Regions from separate parts of the Pseudobacillus badius genome, predicted to be linked through region 1. Evidence: riboswitches for the same ligand, from Rfam matches in the RefSeq annotation. Region 1 holds a riboswitch; each other region holds the start of a gene.
The links. Region 1 has a riboswitch for cyclic di-GMP ahead of B1A98_RS03525 (hypothetical protein). Riboswitches for the same ligand answer to the same signal wherever they lie in the genome.
Positions count from the first base shown of each region.

Region 1 (3,212 bases):
GCTTGGAATAGTATGCAGGAACTGTTTTTTTGAATAGGCTTGCAGTCCGGCTACGGACTGCGCCTTATCTTCTCCAGGAACAAAAACTAATTGCATTTCCTCTGTCCGGTACATTTCCTTATAGTTTTCACTATTAATAAAAGCAACTGGCGCGTGGCTGTATTTCTTGCCATCAACAAACCCTTTTACGGTAAACTTGCCGCTAAATTGATTATTGGTTAGAACATCCCCGACTTTTATGCCGGTATCCTTCATGGAAGCATCAAGCACAACTTCGCCTTCTTTGACTTTTGGAAAAAGCGGCGAATCCGTTGAAGTGACAAAGGCGACGCTTTGCTGCTTGTCGTTTTTGTCATTCAGAAAGCCCATTTGAATGGATAGCGCTGCGGCTTCCGCTTTTTTATTTAACAGGTTGCTTTGAGTGTCAGGGTCTATTTTCGATAGATTATATGTTTCATCCGCATTAGCATCCATATAAAAGGAGCCGTCCGGCAAGTCCTTAATTAAGGCAGCGTTGTCCTGAGATAAGCCGTTTGCCAATCCAGAAATAATGAAAGTCAGAAAACTAACTAAAAAAACAATCGATCCTAAAATCATAAACCGACCTTTATTCTTTTTAATTTCTTTCCAGGCCATGTTCATTGTTATTCCTCCTATCTGTTCGTTCTGACGCGATATAGTAAGTGTACCCGCATTATATGAACGAAAGATGAACGGAAAATTACATTTATCGAGAGTGGGATGGCAAATATCAGCATACATGGAATATGCTGTGAAGGGATCTTTTGGGCGCTTATTGAGAAGGGCAGACGAATGCGCTTTTCATGAAAAAATAAATAAATGAAGAAATTGTAAAAAACAAGGATGTGATTAAGCGACAAAAAATGATATTCTAAACAGGCGGCACTCTTATTTAAGCCAACCTCAACCTCGTCATCTTATAAACTGCTGTTTCTGCACAAGCATAAAAAATCGCCGACATGTTTTTTAACAATGATAAGTAATATTTTTTTAATATAATTTTTCATTGTGTTATGATCATCTTATTTGTTGTATGATTAAATTGTTTCTACTTGAAAAAGGCAAACTTATTGAAAGATAAGGGCGCAAAGCTGCGGGTCTAAAGTTTACGGTCAGTGAACAATGATAGCCGGGCTGCCAAATAGGAATCTACTTCCTCATTTGGACAACTATATTAATTGGAGGCAGGGACCAAAATTGATGGAAGGAAATAAAGAATTAAGAAGAAGCATTCGCCGATTTTATGATTTATTAAAGAAATGTCCAGACAACAGAGATGCTGCTCATGATTTCCTGGTTTATTTACGATCTCTTTTAAAAATTCAATCTAGAACACCTTTGCCAGCGCAGGAGGTCATGGCTCTTTTGAAAAAGCATAAACCGAACGTATTCTACACGTTACAGGACATGGCCGAAAAAAACTTGATGCTAGGAATTTTAACTGATTTGCCGGAGGACATTGAAACACCGGAAGAAAGGTTAGAGGAATTACTGAATATCTGATAGCAGTCAGGCTGGTAAAGTGACTTGTTGCAGGCGAGAGCAGAGTAAGGAAAGCGATGGAACGGTGGCAAGTGTTATAAAAAGAGAGAGCAAAAAGTATAAACTAAAATGCTGCAAAAAGAAAATGATGATGCAAGAATAAGTCAGTCAAAATAGTGTTAACGAAGATCCTGCGAATAAGGAGTCTCGATTTTAATGTGGTAGTCGAGGGACTGTTCGTTGTTATGGAAATAATAAAGCAAGCGACGTTTACATAAATTAGTGTGACTAACAGATGAAACAGCCATGTAAGCAGCTTTATTAATCAATCTATTTATCTAACACTGAAATTAAAAAGTCCTGCCTTTGCGAGCGGGGCTTTTTAATTTTTTTTGCTGTGTGATGTGTTATCGCTCACAAGCCCAGCCGTCTTTATCACGATCGTGCTTTGGATCATAGGCTGGGTGTCCTTTTGCTGCACCCTTTGGATATTTTTTCTAAGCTCTGTACAATTTTTAAAGGATTCCTTCTTCGGAGCTGGCTTTACAGGAACTGCTGACCAAAGATAATGATAGAACAGCTGCAGCAACAGGCTTGAACCATGCGGATTTCTTTGTAAACATAAGGATCTATTCTCCCTAAGTTGGTATATTCATAAAGTACTGTAAGAGATTTACTTAGCAATCAAATAGTACCATCTTTATTTTAAAATAAAAAGTATTTTTTTTGAAAATAAAGGAATATGTTCTCGATATTTCTATACAAGAAACGAATCCTAGCGTAGGAAAAGCTCTGTTATTGTTTTATGCGGATGTTTCAGCTGTTCATGCAATAGGGGCATAAAGGGAAGTATGATTCTATTGAAAATAGAAATAAAGTACCAACGGAAGAAATAATCATTATGTATTTATAATGAGTAAGAAGGTTGACAACTGTGAAAATAAAATGCGGGGGGTTGTCTGCAGAAGAACGGCACCATCCTATTTGTTGCTCATAAAATAGAGAAGGGCAAAATTCGGAGGGCAGCAATGAAGAATAAAACAACTGAGAAGCAAAAAAGCGAAAAGATTTTGGCATTGGAGAAAGAGGTGGCATTAGGTCTGTGGGTTCAGGTGATAGGGCAGCTGATCGAAATTAAAGGTTTGTCAGGGCTGTTATATGCTGAGGATCAAACAGATTCAATCGGAGAGCAGCAAGTGTTGGCAGCTGTTTGGATCAGGACAATTGGTCAAATTCTAGAAGCGGTTTCCGTGTCGAGTCAAATTAACGAGACAGATGTGAACAGACTGCAGCAGGAGCAAAAGCTGGCTATTACAGGAGATTTGCTTACAGCCATTGGAGCAGCCTACGAAGTGGCTGGCGGAGTGCGCGTGCTTGAGGAAGAGGCAGTAACCGCCCGGAGCCGCATTATTCCGTAAGAGACAAGGAACGGCTTTTATATGACAGCCCCTGCTTTTAGCAGGGGCTGTTGCTGAATAGGCAGCTTTCCGGATGATAAAGTAAAATGGTCTGGTAAGCCTTATGTTTAATGATCGAACCGGTTCAAGGCCTGTTTTTCTTGCAAAAGCAGCTGGAATTCTTTTTCTAATTGTTCGGAAGGTTCAATGCTCAGCCGGCTAAGCACTTCTGATATCTTCATATCCAGCACAAGCAGCTTATCTGCATTCTTATCGGGATTCTTCTTTAGCTGTTTGCGCTGTTTGTACTGT
Region 1 covers NZ_MWMM01000002.1:104,384-107,595, reverse strand. The annotation lists gene B1A98_RS03530 (ABC transporter permease) at 1-642, opposite strand, end outside; cyclic di-GMP riboswitch class I at 1,072-1,163, shown strand; gene B1A98_RS03525 (hypothetical protein) at 1,219-1,524, shown strand; partial or broken gene B1A98_RS20955 (excalibur calcium-binding domain-containing protein) at 1,911-1,961, opposite strand; gene B1A98_RS03515 (hypothetical protein) at 2,532-2,921, shown strand; gene B1A98_RS03510 (Vga family ABC-F type ribosomal protection protein) at 3,029-3,212, opposite strand, start outside.

Region 2 (3,212 bases), on a different contig from region 1:
CGATATTGCCAGGTATTGGGCAAACTAATTTTGATTCCCTCAATGAAGGCTTTAGCTGCTTCTTCATTCTCAAAGCTCACTTCTTTTTCTTCTCCAATAGCTGTGTTTTCAAATTCCATTTCCGAGCCTTCACTATCAAAGGCTTTTACGATAAATCTCATACGTTACCCTCCATGTTTACACATTGGTTATTTTCATGCTCTTTTTTTAAAATAGTTAGGAAACAACCCATAGGAAACACTCCAACTCCTTGATATTACTACATTTCCGGATGTTTCTCTAGGGTATACTAAAAATAAACATTTCCTTAAGAAAAAGAACCGCCTTAAGGCGACCCTTGTCTACATATTAAATTCCAATCAGGCTAATAACCCTCCATATATTAAAGCATATAAAAACAAAGTCAATCCAAGCAACATGACACTTTATGTGTTGATCTTGAACTAATACAGCAATAATTATTCTTCTGAATTTCCTGGATCTACCACGATTATTTTCTTTTCATCTAATAAAATATGATATCCACAAGACCAAAACATTTTTTCCAGAGCAAATCCTGTACCTAATTCTTCTTTCAATTTTTCAGGATTATTTTAGCAGCTTTTTCCGCAACTTTTTTAGAAAGCCATGAGTCTGCTGTGTATATTACTCCATCTAATACAACAGCTCAAGTTGCCAGTAATGCCATTTCTCCTATTCCGGGTATAAAATAAATTACTACTGCTGCAGCCGCTTTACCATTAGGGTCAGCATACACTACAGGATTCCAGACTGTTTTTCATACTTGTAAATTCTTGAACATTAGGGAAAATCCTTCCTCTATTTTCTAGTGATACTCTTAAAATAAGTTAAGGATCTACAGTTTTTATAGTGCTAATTTATTTGATACTTCCATAATCTCCTTGTAAGAAAGATAGACAGCTCTTAAGAAGGTATAACGTCTCAAGATATATCATAAAAAAATATGATCAATTTATTGACAATTAATGTTGACCACATAACCTTTATTTTTTAATATAAAAAGTGGATGCTAGGAACAATTTACCTTATTTGGGCGCCTGGTAGATTGGGAGCGAGTGGCGCAACCGTCCTTAATTTTTGTGGACGGTTTTTTTGTGTCCATTTTACAAAAGGAGAAGGTTACAAATATGATCAATTCTTCCACAGTTTCTATTATGATGGTTGGTATGATGGCATGTCTTGTTGCTATCTTATCCAACTCTTTTCCGTTTTACACGGAAGCTTTAGGTTTGATTGCTATTTCTCTTGTTGTGATGGCTCTTTTGCATGAAAAATTTCTTTTTTTATATGCAATTACTGTAACAATCGGGTTTGGCGCTTTTTTGACTGGCATTGCTTTTTGGAGACATAATTCAGAAGATCAGCAGATTTCTTTTATGTTTCTTCACTTGCTTGTAACAACCTTCTTACTCTTATATTGGATTCTCTTGTATTATATTAAATCAATTGGGACTAAAAATCGCGATTTAATCGCAAAGGTCAAAGCTCTTGAGAAGTATATGCCTCATTCTAACATTTTAACGAACCATGAATTTTTAGATCAGGCGAAAATAATTCTTAAAGGGACAGAACGCCGCAACGAACAGGCGTGGCTGTTGCAGCTTTGTTTTTTACCCATAAGCGACTACACAAAACAGAGTGTTCGCGAAACATTGGAGAAACTCGCACTTCATTCAATTAGAGTGGAATATGATATCGTCACATCCTCTCCCTCTTCAGTAATGGTTCTACTTCAAAATACAAATAGACAAGGTGTAGAGATTGTAAAAAAGCGGATGATTGAACGAGCAAATACTATTTTTAATAAAACGAAGCAGCCCTTTCTTTTTAAAGAACAACTGATTGATAACGTACAGCAGGCAGCTGAGTCTCTTGAGGAGAAAACAGATGAGTAGTATTTTAATGGTGATCATGCTTTTTTTCTGGCTGTTGCTCATGTATTATTCACTAACTACGATCGGGGGATTGTGGTATCGTATTCGTCATCAACTGCCTGGCCGGCTGGAGTATTATCCGAGTACAGCTGTATTGATTCCGGCTCATAACGAAGGGGTTGTACTAGCACAGACAATGAGTGCTATGGCCCGGCTTCATTATCCAGGTAAGCTTGACATTTACTTACTGGATGATCAGTCCCGTGATGAAACAGCAGAGATAGCCAAAAGCTTTTCTGATCTCTTTTCACATATTCATTACATCACTGTGCCGGAAGGGGAACCAAAGGGAAAGTCACGTGTATTGAATTATGGATTAAGCATTTCTGAGTCGGAATACTTTATTGTTTATGATGCTGATAATCAGCCAGAACCGGATGCACTTCAAAAACTAATGGAAGTAGCAGAAACAACCAAAAACGCAGCGGGTGCGGTTGGCTATGTAAAAACCATAAATTCAGAGAAAAACTATTTAACACGAATGATCAGCTTGGAGTTTCAAGTATTCCAGCTTCTTATGCAATGCGGCCGATGGGCTCTTTTTAAACTAGGTTCTTTGGCTGGCACCAACATGCTGCTTCGTCGTTCAGTACTGGAGGAGCTTGGTTATTACGATTCATATGCACTGGCAGAAGATGCGGAGTTGACGATCCGGATAACGGCAGCAGGCTGGGTGCTTCCTGTAGTACCTGAATCACGAACATGGGAACAGGAACCTGAAAAAATTTCTGTTTTTATCAGACAGCGGACTCGCTGGCTGACAGGAAACTTATATTTGCTTGAAAAGTCTTTCCGTGAACTTATTCATTGGAAAGGCAAAACATTTATTTTAACGATTCAGCATTTGCTGACGTACCTTATCTTTGTCGTATTGCTGGCTTTTTCAGATACTTTCTTTGTTATGAGCCTGCTCGGAATGGAACTGCCGCATATTGCAGCACCACTTTTAATGCTTTGGTTTATGAGTTATATCATTTACACAGCACAATTGCTGAGCGCTATTGTTATTGACCGTAATGTATCATTTATCAATGTTATATTTATTTTAATTATGTATTTTACGTACGCACAGCTGTTTTTGGTCCTACTCATTCGGAGTGCCTTCTCGTATACCGTTAACCGGCTGCGCGGCACGACAATTGCTTGGGACAAAACAACTCGATTTAAACAGAAAGGCGGCAGATGATGAAAAAGGCTGTCATAACAGTTGTTCTCGCTGTTTCGTTGTGCCTGATTGGTTTGGCAGCTGCAGTAGTA
Region 2 covers NZ_MWMM01000031.1:3,295-6,506, reverse strand. The annotation lists gene B1A98_RS19525 (hypothetical protein) at 1-161, opposite strand, end outside; cyclic di-GMP riboswitch class II at 1,017-1,100, shown strand; gene B1A98_RS20260 (hypothetical protein) at 1,149-1,916, shown strand; gene B1A98_RS19520 (glycosyltransferase family 2 protein) at 1,909-3,141, shown strand; gene B1A98_RS19515 (hypothetical protein) at 3,138-3,212, shown strand, end outside.
Region 2: another riboswitch for cyclic di-GMP. It lies ahead of B1A98_RS20260 (hypothetical protein); the one in region 1 lies ahead of B1A98_RS03525 (hypothetical protein).

Region 3 (3,212 bases), on a different contig from region 1:
AAAGTTTAAATTACCTTTAGTCTCTCCTATTTGAACGATACCTTGGCCTTGCTCGATACGTAAGAATTGGTCAACGTCAGGGTGCATTTCCAAACCAATATCTTCGCCAACATTGAGACTCATCAAAGTAACTTGTAAATGTGTTCCTGTCCATAAAGCAGTACGATACGTATTGTTTTGCTTCGTTGCTTCATTGATATTCGCGACAAATGGTTTTGGTCCAAAATCTGTTCTCAAAGTACTTCCAACACCGTTGGGAGAACGAAAAGAATTAAATCTGTTTACATATACCCCATTAGGAGAAGTCCAGTTAACAGATTGTCTTGGATAGTTATACATTGGTACACCAACATAATAAGAATATGGATTCATATAAGAAGCATGGTACACTTTTCTCAATCCCTTTACAGTTTGTTAAATTATTCTATGCGCTTGTTAAGGGAATGTACTTAGAGTAAGGTGGCTGATTTAAAGAAAGTATTTATTAGTGTCTCATATGACCTGTCTCAAAAGTTTTATCGCTGTTAAACCATTCATTGTTAACCCTGTAAGTAGCTTAGCGTTGTAAATCCGCATTTTCGAGATCAGACCCCAAGAAGAACTTTATTTGATAGACGTGAAATTTTATTGCAATGAAAATGGTGGAGTTAGTTGCTGAAAGGCAAAGGTCGTTGTACTTCAACTAACGGGTACGATTGTGGAGCGAAAAATTAGAAAATGATCAAACTTTATTTTAAAGTAGCAATATTACCATAATCTTTTTAGTACTGAACCTATCAAGAGGGAGAGAGTATTTTGCTTCTTCTGTATTTTTCATTTTTTATTGACTGTTTAGGCTAAAAGAACTATCATATTCGTAAAGAATTATTCAACTAAGCCATTTACTATTAAATATAATAGTCATATAGAGAAGCAATGAAAAGCCATTTATATCTGGGCACTTGAATGGCTTGGAGCGACTAGTGCAACCGACTCTTTTTTAAAGAGTCGGTTTTTTGTCGGATTTTATTTAACCTAAACATTATATATTTCATAGAGCGGGAGGAAAATAAATTGAAAAAAGCACCTGCTACACCGGACCTTTCTGAACTTTCTCACTTAATGGAGCCATTAGATGAAAAAAATAAACCAATTGAAGCCTTGTTAAAAGAGTTAAAAGATGTCAAATATGCACTGGATCAGTCTTCTATCATTGCCATCACTGATCAAAAGGGAAGGATCTTTTATGTAAATGACCAGTTCTGTAAAATCTCCAAATATAGCCGAGAAGAATTAATAGGTCAAGATCATCGTATTTTAAATTCAGGCTACCATTCTGGGGAATTTTTCAAACAAATGTGGGCTACAATTGGGTCAGGAGAAATCTGGAGGGGAGAGGTGCGGAATAGAGCGAAGGATGGTTCTTTTTACTGGGTAGATACGACGATTGTTCCTTTTTTAAATGATCAGGGAAAGCCGTATCAATATGTGTCGATCCGAAATGATATCAGTCTTCGAAAGAAAATGGAAGAAGAAATGCGAAGAAGCGAGGAGAAATACCGTTTAATTACGGAAAACTCAGCTGACTTGATTTCAATTATTGACAAAGAAGGAAACTTTCAATATATTTCTCCTTCTCATGTAACAATACTGGGGCATGACATGTCTGAACTAAAGTCTAACCCGCTCTTCAAGTGGATTCATGAAGAAGATCAAAAGATTTTATACACTGAATTAAGATTACTAGCTAAAAAGAAAAAAATGTCTTCGCAAATAGAGTTTCGTATTAGAACGAGCAGAAATCAGTATAAGGATATGGAAACAAGAATTAGTCCCATTATGAACGAGGACAGAAAAGTAAAAGATTTCGTGCTCATCATGAGAGACATAACCGATCGGAAAAAGTCGGAAAAAATGATTTATCATTTAGCCTATCATGATACTTTGACCGATCTGCCGAACCGTAGATTATTTATGAAGCATTTGCGGCAGGAGATTAAGAAAGCAAAAAGTTCCTCTTCTCAGCTTGCTGTGATGTTTATTGATTTAGATCGATTCAAATTTGTGAATGATTCATGGGGGCATGAGAATGGCGATTTTATTTTAACTAAAGCAGCCGAGCGTATTAAAAAGTCACTTCGTTCAACGGATTTAGTTGCCCGGTTAGGCGGCGATGAATTCACTGTCCTGCTAAAAGGCATATCCAATGTAGAAGAACTGGAGCGGCTGGTGAAACGGATTCATTTAGACTTCCAAAAACCGTTAGAAATCGCCGGCCAGCTGTATACACCTTCCTGTAGTATCGGTATTGCGATCTTTCCACAAGACGGAGCGGAAGCTGATGAACTGTTGAGCAAAGCAGATACCGCTCTTTATTTTGTAAAAGAACGAGGCCGGAACGGATATGCCTTTTTCGAAGCAAAAATGGAAGAAAAATCATTGGAGCGTATTTTATTGGAGAATGAGTTGAGAAAAGCGATTCAGCTTGAGCAGTTTCATATTGATTACCAACCGAAGATAGATCTTTCAAAAAACAAATTAATTGGAATGGAAGCGCTCGTGCGTTGGAATCATCCAGAACTGGGGAAGATTTCTCCCAATAAATTTATTCCCTTGGCTGAAGAAACGGGATTAATTCTCCCTTTAGGGGAATGGGTACTGCGCCGTGGGTGCGAACAAAATAAAGAATGGCAAGATAAAGGTTATACTCCGCTAAAGATATCCATCAATTTGTCTGCGCGCCAAATCTCGTACCCTGATATTGTAAGGAAAATTGAAGAGATTCTAATAGAAACCAAATTGGAACCGGAATGGCTTGAGCTTGAAGTGACAGAAAGTATATTTGTTAATATTGAAAATGCAATAACTGTTTTACAACAACTTAGAGATTTGGGGGTTCATATTTCTATTGATGACTTTGGAACAGGGTACAGTTCATTTAGCTATATTAAGCACTTACCTGTCGATACGCTGAAAATTGATGCTTCGTTCATTCGGGATATTCATCAAAATAAGGAAAGTCAGGCAATTGTGCAAGCTGTCCTGACTCTCTCGCAAACCCTTGGTATCAATGTGATTGCAGAAGGGGTTGAAAATCAGAGACAGCTAGACGTTCTCAGAGAGGATGGCTGTAGCCAAGGGCAAGGTTTTTTATTTAGTAAGCCTTTGTCTAGTCAGGATTTTGAAGAGTATTTAAAAGAATCTGTCAGAGCTACGGGAATTAAGGAGATAGA
Region 3 covers NZ_MWMM01000029.1:3,161-6,372, forward strand. The annotation lists gene B1A98_RS19355 (cupin domain-containing protein) at 1-372, opposite strand, end outside; cyclic di-GMP riboswitch class II at 900-983, shown strand; gene B1A98_RS19360 (sensor domain-containing protein) at 1,102-3,212, shown strand, end outside.
Region 3: another riboswitch for cyclic di-GMP. It lies ahead of B1A98_RS19360 (sensor domain-containing protein); the one in region 1 lies ahead of B1A98_RS03525 (hypothetical protein).

Region 4 (3,212 bases), on a different contig from region 1:
GAGACGGTTTCAAATTAACCAGGTTGTCCCCGTTTTTGCGGTAACATGCCCGTGCTTCGAAATAAGTAGCAAGCGCATCACCGATGCCAGCTACGAAGAAACGGGTCGGCGCCGCTGCTAAAATGGCGGTATCCGCTAATACAACGTCCGGATTGGACGGTAAAAATAAGTAGCGGTCAAATGAACCATCTGTATTGTAAATAACAGAAAGGGCTGTACACGGTGCGTCTGTTGAAGCGATTGTCGGGAAAATGACTACGGGCAAATGCTCGTAGTAGGCAGCTGCTTTCGCCGTATCTAATGTTTTTCCGCCGCCGATGCCGACGATTACATTTGCGCCAGAGCTTCTCACTGCTTCCCGGTGCCGGTCAATTTCTTCCTGGGTAATTTCTAAATTAAACTTAGCAAATTCACTCTTATGCCCTGCCTCTTCAAAGGATTGGCTGGCTTCTTGACTGGCGCGCTCAAGAATGAATTCATCACAAATGACATAAGCGTGGTCCCCGTATGTTTTTGTATATGTACATAATTCCTTCAACAGGTGCTGCCCTACGATAAATTTCTTGGGGGATGTAATAGACTTTACTGATTTTGACATTTAAAACAATCTCCTTTAGTTGGATTTTTCAGCTTATTATTTGCTGTAAACAATTTAATTATAGCTAATTTAGCGCCGATTTGCTTCTAAATTGCCTGTCAAATGTCACGATGAAGGTCTATGTTTTGGGTATATATACCTGTTTTTCATTTCGCTTTAATGAAAAATCATATATTTTTGCTCTTTCCGCACTAATAAACAAAAAAGAGGCTGCACGGGGCAGCCTCTTTTTTGTTATACATCGATATTATGAAACCTTTGTTTCTTCTGGTGCAGGAGTTTTATCTTCTTCTTTAGGAGTTTCTGTTTTTAGTGCTGTTGCTTGCTCGACAAGTGATTTTAAGCGTTTGATCTCGTCGTTAGCCAATTTTTGCAGCTCTTGAGATTTCGCTGTTAACGCTTCATAATCAGCCTTATTCTTTTTATCTTTTTTCTTAGATGCAGCGATTTGTTTGTCGATCGCGCGTAATTTATTGATTTCAGCTTTTAGTTTTCCAGCATAGCTGTTGTACTTTTTATTTGCAATTGCTTTTGTTAATGCAGCCTCAGCTTGTCCTTCTTGGTTCACGCCAAAGTCAGCATTTATCGCTTTTGTGATTTTGTTAATTGCTGCTTCAGAAGCGTTTAAGCGCTTTTCAATGGCTTTTCCTTGCTGTGATTTAATTACCGCTTTTTTCTTTTGCTCTTTTTTCTTCACTGCTTGTGTTTTTGCCTTCTCTGGCTCCTGAGCACTTACTAAAGAAACCGATGATGTAACTAGCGTAAACGCCAATAAACTTGCTGCTGCTTTTGAATACCAATTCTTTTTCATTCCCATACTTCCTCCTCAATTGGGTAACGGTAGCTGGCTAGCCTGGATCGCGATCTGTAGCCCCTATAGCTTTGTGACATCAGGTTTCCCTGACTGTACCACGGCTTCATCATACAACAAAATTTTTAGCGGAAAAAGCAGTTTTTATCAAATTTTGAAGTTTTAACATATGTATAATTTGCGTAATATTTAAGGGATGATTGCCCTTTTTCTAAGATATTCCGCTATAGAGATTTTACGGTAATAAAAGGAGTATTTATCCTTGGGAAAGATCTCTTTCTGCTTATCTTTAGAAAATTCCAATAAAAAAGCCGGCAGCCAGTATACGTTTAATCGGTTCACTGGCTGCCGGCTTTTTATTTCTATAGATAAAATATGTCTCTGTTTGTAAGAAATTATTGAATATAACAAGAAAAACGTGTAATACTTTTGAGATATTCCTCGTCTACTTCCAAGCCCAGGCCTGGCGCATCGCTAAGTTGAATCACGTCCCCGTCGTAAGTTACAGCGGCAACGTCCCGTGAAAACATGAGCGGTCCCACCATTTCATTGGTTTCAATGATGGATCTGCTCATAGCCAGGTGCGCACCAGCCATGGTGCCGATGGCTGATTCCACCATGGACCCGACTTGGCAAGGCATTTCTGCCGCTTCAGCTAAATTGGCTAAGGCTAGAGCCGGATAGATTCCGCCCGATTTCATCAATTTGATGTTCAGCATATCCGCCGCCCGCATGCCGATGACATTCACTAAGTCTTGAATATTATGAACCCCTTCGTCCACCATCACTTTCTGCGGGGAAACCGCCCGAATTTCTTTAAGAGATCTTAAATCATGGGCCTTTACCGGCTGCTCGTACCAATCCACATTGCAGTCAGCTGTTTCACGAATCACTTTTAGTGTATCAATTCTGTTCCATCCTTGGTTGGCGTCCACGCGAAGCTGAGTCACCTCGCCAATGGCTTGTCTTACAGCTTGAATCCGCTGAATATCCATCGTCGCATTTGTGCCTACTTTAATCTTAATGTTTCGGAACCCTGCTTCCACATAACGTTGGGCGTCCGCTGCCATTTCCTCGGGTTCTTTAATGCTAATGACTTGAGGAACTTGCAATTCTTCGTGCGCTTTTCCGCCAATTAACTGATAAACCGGCTGCCCGGTGATTTTTCCCATTAAATCGTACAAGGCGATGTCCAGCGCTGCTTTGGCTGAAGGAACACCGTCGATTTTGCCGTTAAACTTTTTGTGAATGCGGTCAATGGCAAAGGGGCTTTCATTAATAAGCAGCGGAGCCAGTTCGTGCTGGATAACCTGATAGGTGCTTTCCCATGTTTCCCCTGTCACATTTTGGTCAGGCACTGCTTCTCCCCAGCCGATTACTCCCTCGTCTGTTTCGAGTTTGGTAATAATGGTCGGCATATCATCTAGTTGAACATATGAAATAATAAAAGGTTCCTTCAGCAGCAAGCGTGCCGCAAACACTTCCACTTTTTTAATCTTCATGAGCTTTTCCGTCCTTCCGCTTACAGCTCCTCATCAAGAGGAGTTGTTGATCACTGGTAATGCTTAATAATTTCAATAAATAATTGAATGGCATCAGGAAATACCTCTTCATCAAGGTCGAATCTTGGATGGTGATGCGGGTAGCGGCTTTTTTCGCCGCCGATGCCTACGAAGATAAAGGCACCCGGTCTTTCTTGTAAATAAAAAGAAAAATCTTCGCCGCCCATGACAGGGTCGATTGCCTCGAATGTTTCCCTGCCGAATTGTTCGGCGATGATGGACTCGACAAATCGGGCTTGCC
Region 4 covers NZ_MWMM01000011.1:71,191-74,402, forward strand. The annotation lists gene B1A98_RS15400 (glycerol dehydrogenase) at 1-598, opposite strand, end outside; gene B1A98_RS15405 (hypothetical protein) at 846-1,409, opposite strand; cyclic di-GMP riboswitch class I at 1,435-1,519, opposite strand; gene B1A98_RS15410 (mandelate racemase/muconate lactonizing enzyme family protein) at 1,805-2,911, opposite strand; gene B1A98_RS15415 (M20 metallopeptidase family protein) at 2,962-3,212, opposite strand, start outside.
Region 4: another riboswitch for cyclic di-GMP. It lies ahead of B1A98_RS15405 (hypothetical protein); the one in region 1 lies ahead of B1A98_RS03525 (hypothetical protein).